DNA from 2 places in the Phycicoccus sp. Soil803 genome. Region 1 is predicted to be linked to the other one. Evidence: predicted binding sites of a transcription regulator. Region 1 holds the regulator's gene; the other holds the start of a gene.

Region 1 (4,207 bases):
CTCGGTCGCGGCCTCGATGGCCTGGTCGTCACGGTCGCCCTTGGCCAGGGCCTGCACGAGGACGAAGCGCGGCTGGGCCTCCGGTTCGCGGTCGACCTCGACCACGCTGAGCTCGAGGTCGGCCTTGCCGGCGGCGACGACCGCGCAGGTGAGCCGCAGTCCTGCTCCGTCGGCGAGCATGACCTGCTCCCCCACGCCGATCCGGCGGACGGTGGCCGCGTGCCGACCCTCGGGGCCGTCGAGCACCACCCGGCTGCCCGCGGCGGCGCCGGCGACGACGGCGGGGTCGATGAGGAACAGGGGCAGGGTCACGACGGTCGGCCGCTACTTGGCCTTGAACGCGTCGCGGAGCTTGCCGAACAGCCCGGGGTGAGCCGGGGACAGCCGTCCCTCCGGACGCTCCTCGCCACGCAGGGTCGCGAGCTCGCGCAGCAGGGCCTCCTGCTGCTCGTCGAGCCGGGTCGGGGTCTGCACGTTGGCGTGGATGATGAGGTCGCCCCGGCCGGTGCCCCGCAGGTGGGTGACACCAAGCCCGCGCAGGGTCATCGCGTCGCCCGGCTGGGTGCCCGCCTTGATCTCGAGCTCGTTGGTGCCGTCGAAGGTGTCGAGCTTGACCGTCGTCCCCAGTGCTGCGGCGGTCATTGGGAGCTCGACCGTGCAGTGCAGGTCGTCGCCGCGGCGCTGGAAGGTCTGGTGGGGGCGGACCGCGACCTCGACGTAGAGGTCGCCGGCCGGGCCGCCGCCCTGGCCGACCTCGCCCTCGCCAGCCAGCTGGATGCGGGTGCCGGTGTCGACGCCCGCGGGGACCTTGATCGTGAGCGTGCGGCGGGTGCGGACCCGGCCGTCGCCGGAGCACTCGAAGCAGGGGCTGACCAGCACCTCGCCGTAGCCCTGGCAGGTCGCGCAGGGACGGGTCGTCATGACCTGGCCGAGGAACGAGCGCTGGACCTGCTGGATCTCGCCGCGACCGCCACAGACGTCGCAGGTGCGCCGGGAGGTCCCGGGCTGCGCACCGTCGCCGTGGCACGTGGAGCAGACCACGGCGGTCTCGATGGCGAGCTCCTTCTCGGCCCCGAACACCGCGTCGGCGAGGTCGATGTCGAGCCGGATCAGGGCGTCCTGGCCCCGGCGCTGACGGGACCGCGGCCCGCGCTGGGCCTGGCCGGCGCCGGCGCCGAAGAAGGCGTCCATGATGTCGCTGAACGAGAAGCCCTGGCCGAAGCCGGCGGCCCCGCCCGCATAGGGGTCGGAGCCCATGTCGTAGGACCGGCGCTTCTCGGCGTCGGAGAGCACGTCGTAGGCCTGCGAGACCTTCTTGAACTGCTCCTCGGCCTCGGGGCTCGGGTTGACGTCAGGGTGCAGCGTCCGCGCCTTCTTGCGGTAGGCCCGCTTGATGTCCTCGGGGCTGGCGTCCCTGGACACGCCCAGGTCCTGGTAGTAGTCGTTCAACGAGATGTCCTTGGTGTCAATGGCTCTGAGGTCGGTGGCTCTGGTGTCGGTGGCTCTGGTGTCGATGGTTCGGTGTCGATGGCTCTGGTGTGAGTGGCCCAGACAGTCGGTGGGGCAGGTGGATGCGCGTCACTGCGCGAGGATCCGGGAGACGTAGGTGGCCACGGCCCGCACCGACGCCATCGTCGTGGGGTAGTCCATCCGGGTGGGTCCGAGCACGCCCAACCCCGCGACGAGCTCCGAGCCCGAGCCGTACTCCGTCGAGACGACGGAGGTGGACTGGAGCCCGGCGAACGGGTTCTCGTGCCCGATACGCACCGAGACGGCGTCGGAGGTCTCCCTGGCCGTGCCGAGCAGCTTGAGCAGCACGACGTGCTCCTCGAGCGCCTCGAGCACCGGGCCGATGCTGAGCGGGAAGTCGGTGCCGACCCGCGCGAGGTTGGAGGTGCCCGCCAGCACCACCCGCTCCTCGCGCTCCTCGACGAGGGCGTCCTCGAGCGACTGCACGACGGAGCGGACCAGGTCGCGGTCCGCGGGGTCGAACTCGTCGGCCAGGCTCGCGAGTGACGCGGCGGCCTCCACCAGCCGCTGACCGGCGGCCCTCGCGTTGACCTTGGCGCGGACCAGGCCCAGGAGGGCCTCGCCGTCCGAGGCGGACAGGTCGTGGGGGGTCTCGATGACGCGCTGCTCGACCCGGCCGGTGTTGACGATCAGCACGACCATCAACCGGCTCGGGCCCATCGGCACGAACTCGATGTGGCGCACGGTGGACCGGGTGAGCGACGGGTACTGCATCACGGCGACCTGGCGGGTCAGCGAGGCCAGCAGCCGCACCGTCCGGTCGACGACGTCGTCGAGGTCGACCGCCCCCTCCAGGAACTGGGCGATGGCGGCCCGCTCGGCTGCGGTCATCGGCTTGACGGAGCTGAGCCGGTCGACGAACAACCGGTAGCCCGCATCGGTGGGCACCCGCCCGGCGCTGGTGTGCGGAGCGGCGATCAGCCCCTCCTCCTCCAGCGCGGCCATGTCGTTGCGCACGGTCGCGGCCGAGACCCCCAGCTGGTGGCGGTCGAGCAGCGACTTCGACCCCACCGGCTCGGAGGTCTGGACGTAGTCCTGCACGATCGCGCGCAGCACGGCGAGACGACGTTCCTCGCTCACTCGACACCTCCGTCCGATCAGGTTGGCACTCACGCTCAGCGAGTGCCAAGTCTACGTGGTTCCCGGGCCGGGACCAGCACGGGCGGCGCGCCCGCGCCGCACAGGCGCGTCCGCGGCATACCCTGCCTCGGTGTCCGACCGCTATGGCTCCGATGTCCTGTCCGGTGACTGGAAGGTCCCCCCGCGGGGTCGCTCCCGCGAGGTCGAGGCCGAGACCGGGCTGGTCGTCGAGGACGTCGAGACCGGCTGGTGCGGCGCCGTGGTCCGCGTCGAGAAGGCCGGTGGCATGCGCGTGGTCCACCTCGAGGACCGGCGCGGCCGCACCAAGGGCTTCCCGATGGGACCGGGCTTCCTGCTCGACGGCGCACCGGTCGTCCTGACCCCACCGACCGCTGCCGCTCGCGCCCAGCTGGCCGAGGCGCGGGTGGCCGCCGCCCGCACCGCCTCCGGGTCACGGACCGTCGAGGGCGCCCGCGCCAAGGTGGCGAGCGGGTCGCGGATCTTCGTCGAGGGCCGCCACGACGCCGAGCTCGTGGAGAAGGTCTGGGGTGCCGACCTGCGGGTCGAGGGCGTGGTCGTCGAGCTGCTCGACGGCGTCGACGACCTCGTGGGGGCGATCGCCGAGTTCCAGCCCGGGCCGGGGCGCCGGATGGGCGTGCTCGTCGACCACCTGCTGCCCGGCACCAAGGAGCACCGCGTCGTGCAGGCCGCCGCCCAGGGCCGGTATGCCGCGCACGTGCGGGTGCTGGGCCACCCGTACGTCGACGTGTGGCAGAGCGTGCGCCCCGAGCGGCTCGGGCTCGCGGCGTGGCCGGTCATCCCGCGCGGCCAGTCGTGGAAGGACGGCATCTGCGACCACCTCGGCTGGCCGCACGACAGCCAGGCGGACATCGCCCGCGCCTGGAAGCAGATCCTCGGCACGGTCCGCTCCTACGCCGACCTCGAGCCGACCCTGCTCGCCAGCGTGGAGGAGCTGATCGACTTCGTGACGGAGCCCGGTCACTGAGCCGGTCACCGACGCCTTGGGAGGACGACAGGGTCAGGGTCGGCCCTGACGCACCCCTGAACCCGCCCCGAGCGCACCCCGAAAGCCGTTCTCCCCGCGGGCCGGATGCGTTTCACTGGGGGCAGACACCACGCAGACCACGGAGAGAGCCATGAGCGACCAGCCCCAACAGCCGCAGTCCAACATCCCGCCACCGCCGCACCCGCCGCAGCCCCAGCAGCCGCCGCCGGGTTACGGCGTGGCGCCCCAGCCCATGTCGCAGCAGGACGAGAAGACCTGGGCGACCCTGGTGCACCTCGCGCCGTTCCTGGCAGCGGTGGTGGGCATCCCGTTCCTCGGCCCCTTGATCGTCTTCCTGATCTTCAAGGACCGGGGCCCGTTCGTCCGGTTCCACGCGGCGCAGGCCCTCAACTTCCAGATCATCATCACGATCGCGTTCTGGGTCTTCGGGCTGCTGTCGTTCGTGCTGATCGGGATCCCGTTCCTCATCCTCACCGCGATCGCCTGGGTGGTCTTCTCGATCATCGCCGCGATCAAGGCCAACAACGGCGAGTGGTACCGCTACCCGATGACGCCGGAGCTCGTGAAGTA
Region 2 (4,207 bases), 820 kb from region 1:
GCTTCTTGATGGTCAGCCGGTCGATCCCGTGGTCGCGCAGCCAGCCACGCAGTGCCTTGACGTTGAAGGGCATCGCCTCGACCACGGCATACCGCCTGGCGAAGGGGACGTCGACGGACCGGCTCGACCCGACGTAACCGACCCCGGCATCGAGCTCGGCCCCGTCGGTCGCGGCGGTCAGGGCGCCGACGAGGCCGGCCCGGAGCACTGCTTTGTCGGGTTCGTAGAGCCAGCCGCCGAGGTCGGCGAGGTTCACCAGCGGTGGGGCATCGCCGTCCATGTCGGCCTCGGTGACCACCACCGCGGGACCGGTGGCGCGCAGCAGCGCCGCGCTGCGGCCCGCGGTCCGGACCAGGGGGCCCCACCAGACGGCGCACTCGACGACGTCGCCCTCCCACGAGGTCCACTGCGCCTCGGACCCAGCGGGCAGGGCGGCGTGCGGGAAGGCGGGGCTGAGCTTGGCCCCCGTCGCGGGGAGGGCCCGGGCGACCTCCTGCACGGTGGTCCAGCTCGGGGAGATCTCGGCCAGGTTGAAGATCCGCCGGGTCCGACCCGTGACGTCGGCGACGCCCGGGGTGCGGCGCGCCGGGTCGAGCCAGGCACCGACCCCGCGACCACCCTCGCCGGCCGGGGCGGTGAACTCCTCGACGACGCCCTGCTGCGCGGTCGAGTCGGGCCAGTGCCGCAGGTTGACCGCCGCGATGCCGGCCGTGAGCTCGTCGGCGTCGATCGCGCGGACCCGCAGGTCGAGCCCGGCCATCGCCATCGCGTCGGCGCCGATGCCGCAGCCGAGGTCGTGAACGGTGTGGATGCCGGCAGCCCGGTAGCGCTGGGCGTGCTGCGCGGCGACGCCGAGGCGAGTCGCCTGCTCCAGCCCGTCGGACGTCAGCACCATGCCGCGGGCGAACTCGCCGAACTTCTCGACGGCCCGCGCGCGCAGCCTGGCCTGGTTGAGCGCAGCCGCCACGAGGTCCGGGTCGAAGCCGGCGCCGCGAAGCCGTTGCTGCAGGGCCAGCGCGCCCGACTCCTCGTACGGGGGCAGCGACTGCAGCAGACCCCAGCCTTCGCCGGTGGTCAGCCGTCGCAGCAGGGCCAGGTCCATGTCGCGCATTGTTGCGTATGCCGCGCGCTGAGGTCGCGGGTCCCGGCACCCCGACCGGGGGCTGGGACCCGCGACCGCGGTCAGGCCCCCGGGGAGAGGGTGACCTGGCCGCGCGCCGTGTCGTGGGTGCAGGGGGCACCCGCGCAGGCGCTGACCGTCACCTCGCCCTGGGCCGGACCGGGTTGGAAAGCGCTCGGCCCGCTCATGACGAGGCTCCACGGGTGGGCGGCTCCGTCGCACACGCCGTCGACCGGAGAGGAGATGCCCTCGACGTCGGACCCCTGGGTCAGTGATCCGGAGATCGACACGGTCACCGCACCGCTGCCGGAGCACGAGTAGGTGCCGGTGAGTCGCGCGGCGCCGGCCTCCAGCGTGCCGACGGCATCGAGCGTGACTGCGTGCGTCAACTTCACTGGTGACCCCCCGGCCGTGTCTGGGACTCCGATGGAACCCTCATCCACTCAGACGCACGACAGGGCCTCTTGGTTGTGGCGAGTTCTCAGCGGGTGCGTCGCCACTCGTACGGGGTGGTCGTCGAGACCTTGACGAAGCCGGACCGCTCCAGGATCGGTCGGGAGAACTCGGTCGAGTCGCTGTTGATGTAGCGCTTGCCGTAGCCGATGGCCGACCGCGCCCGTGCCGCCGTGAGGGCGCGGTAGATGCCCTTCCCGCGGTACTCCGGTCGCGTCGCACCACCCCAGATCCCGGCGAAGTCGGTGTCCTCGACCGGTTCGAGCCGGCCGGCGCTGACCACGACGCCGTCGTGCTCGGCCACCCACATCTCCATGTCGTCGCGGGTGCGCAGCCGGTGCAGGAGCTGGATGACGTGCTCCTCGGCCTCCTCGGGGTCGTCCCCGAACACCTCGGACTGCATCGCGAGCATCGCGCGGACCTCGTCCTCGTCGGTGACCCGGCGCACCACGATCCCGTCGGGCAGGTCGATGTCGACGGCCAGGAGGCGGGCCTCGCCGATCATCACCGACTCGGGCTCGTCGGGGACGAAGCCGTGGGCGACCAGCGCCTCGTGCAGGCCGGGGGCGTGGTCGTGGCCGCGGGTCTTCCACTCGACCCGCTGGATCTCGGGCATCGCCTCGTAGTGGGCGAGCGCCTGCTCCACGAGCTGCCGGACCGAGTCCTCGTCAGCGGGTCGACCGTCGACGTCCAGGTTCTGGTAGGTGATGAAACCCCGGCCCCCCAGGTAGGTGGCGAGCACCAGCGGCCCGAGCCTGGGTGTGGTGAGGGCGGAGGAGAGCTCCTCGCGCAGCTGCTCGTCGTAGGCGCGGAGCAGGACCGCGGGGTCGCTCGTGGGGGTGGTCATGCGCCAGACACTGCCCGCTCGGGGGTGCTCGGCGCCACCGGATATGGCCTCCGCCGTCCGCCCACGGCGAACTCCCTGACCAGATCTGGCACTCGAGTTGACCGAGTGCTAACCACGAGCCTAGATTTGCATTGGCACTCCGGTTCGCCGAGTGCTAACGCAGCCAGCCGGTCGACCCCCGCGACGGCGACCGGATCGGCAGCACCCTGCACCACCACCACTGTCCAACTTCGACATTCCCGAAGGGGAGGTCCTCACCGTGTCGGTTTCCATCAAGCCGCTCGAAGACCGCATCGTCGTCAAGTCCGTCGAGGCCGAGCAGACCACCGCGTCTGGCCTCGTCATCCCGGACACCGCGAAGGAGAAGCCCCAGGAGGGCGAGGTCCTCGCGATCGGCCCGGGCCGCATCGACGACAACGGCAACCGCGTCCCGCTCGACGTCACCGTCGGCGACCGCGTGATCTACAGCAAGTACGGCGGCACCGAGATCAAGCACGGCGGCGAGGAGTACCTCATCCTCTCCGCTCGCGACATCCTCGCCATCGTCGGCTGAGCATCCGCACCTCGTGAGTGACGTGCCCTGTATGCCGGCTACGCGGCATACAGGGCACGTCGCGTTCAACCCGACAGACTAGAGAAGGACTTTCATGGCTAAGACGCTGGAGTTCAACGACTCCGCCCGCAAGTCGCTGGAGCGCGGCGTTGACGCGCTCGCGAACGCGGTCAAGGTGACGCTCGGCCCGAAGGGCCGCAACGTCGTCATCGACAAGAAGTGGGGCGCCCCCACGATCACCAACGACGGCGTGACCATCGCCCGGGAGATCGAGCTCGAGGACCCCTACGAGAACCTCGGCGCCCAGCTCGCGAAGGAGGTCGCCACCAAGACGAACGACGTCGCGGGTGACGGCACGACCACCGCGACCGTGCTCGCCCAGGCCATGGTCAAGGAGGGCCTGCGCAACGTTGCCGCGGGTGCCGCCCCGGCCAGCCTGAAGCGCGGCATCGACGCAGCAGTCCAGGCCGTCAACGCCCGGCTGCTCGAGACCGCCCGCGAGATCGAGGGCAAGGAAGAGATCGCCCAGGTCGCCGCACTGTCCGCCCAGGACGAGACGATCGGGTCGACCATCGCCGAGGCATTCGACAAGGTCGGCAAGGACGGCGTCATCACCGTCGAGGAGTCGTCGACGGCGACCACCGAGCTCGAGTTCACCGAGGGCATGCAGTTCGACAAGGGCTACATCTCGCCCTACTTCGTCTCCGACGCAGAGCGCATGGAGGCCGTGGTCGAGGACGCCTACATCCTCATCAACCAGGGCAAGATCTCGGCCATCGCCGACGTCCTGCCGGTGCTGGAGAAGGTCGTCAAGACCGGCAAGCCCCTGCTGATCATCGCCGAGGACATCGACGGCGAGGCGCTGTCGACCCTGGTGGTCAACAAGATCCGCGGCACGTTCAACGTGGTCGCGGTCAAGGCTCCCGGCTTCGGCGACCGTCGCAAGGCGATGCTCCAGGACATGGCGACCCTCACCGGTGGCCAGGTCATCTCCGAGGAGGTCGGCCTCAAGCTCGACCAGGCTGACCTCGAGGTGCTGGGCCAGGCCCGCCGCGTCGTCGTCACCAAGGACACCACCACGATCATCGACGGCGGCGGCAACTCCGACGACGTCACCGGCCGGGTCAACCAGATCAAGGCCGAGATCGAGCGCACCGACTCCGACTGGGACCGCGAGAAGCTCCAGGAGCGCCTCGCCAAGCTCGCCGGTGGCGTCTGCGTCATCAAGGTCGGT

What was found. Region 1 encodes HrcA, which represses chaperone genes, less so after heat shock. Its sites were predicted from a motif close to TTNGCACTCGNNNNNNNCGAGTGCNAA; they were not measured.
Region 2: groES (co-chaperone GroES) is a predicted target of HrcA. The motif match lies at 2,506-2,532, and genes of this name have one in related genera.

Annotation. Positions count from the first base shown of each region.
Region 1 covers NZ_LMST01000001.1:1,838,378-1,842,584, reverse strand. Annotated here, with positions in the region: gene ASG95_RS08435 (16S rRNA (uracil(1498)-N(3))-methyltransferase) at 1-312, opposite strand, end outside; gene dnaJ (molecular chaperone DnaJ) at 325-1,449, opposite strand; gene hrcA (heat-inducible transcriptional repressor HrcA) at 1,579-2,610, opposite strand; gene ASG95_RS08420 (DUF3097 domain-containing protein) at 2,741-3,616, shown strand; gene ASG95_RS08415 (DUF4870 domain-containing protein) at 3,768-4,207, shown strand, end outside.
Region 2 covers NZ_LMST01000001.1:1,021,855-1,026,061, forward strand. Annotated here, with positions in the region: gene ASG95_RS04765 (hypothetical protein) at 1-1,102, opposite strand, end outside; gene ASG95_RS04770 (DUF6299 family protein) at 1,183-1,515, opposite strand; gene ASG95_RS04775 (GNAT family N-acetyltransferase) at 1,602-2,420, opposite strand; gene groES (co-chaperone GroES) at 2,680-2,973, shown strand; gene groL (chaperonin GroEL) at 3,068-4,207, shown strand, end outside.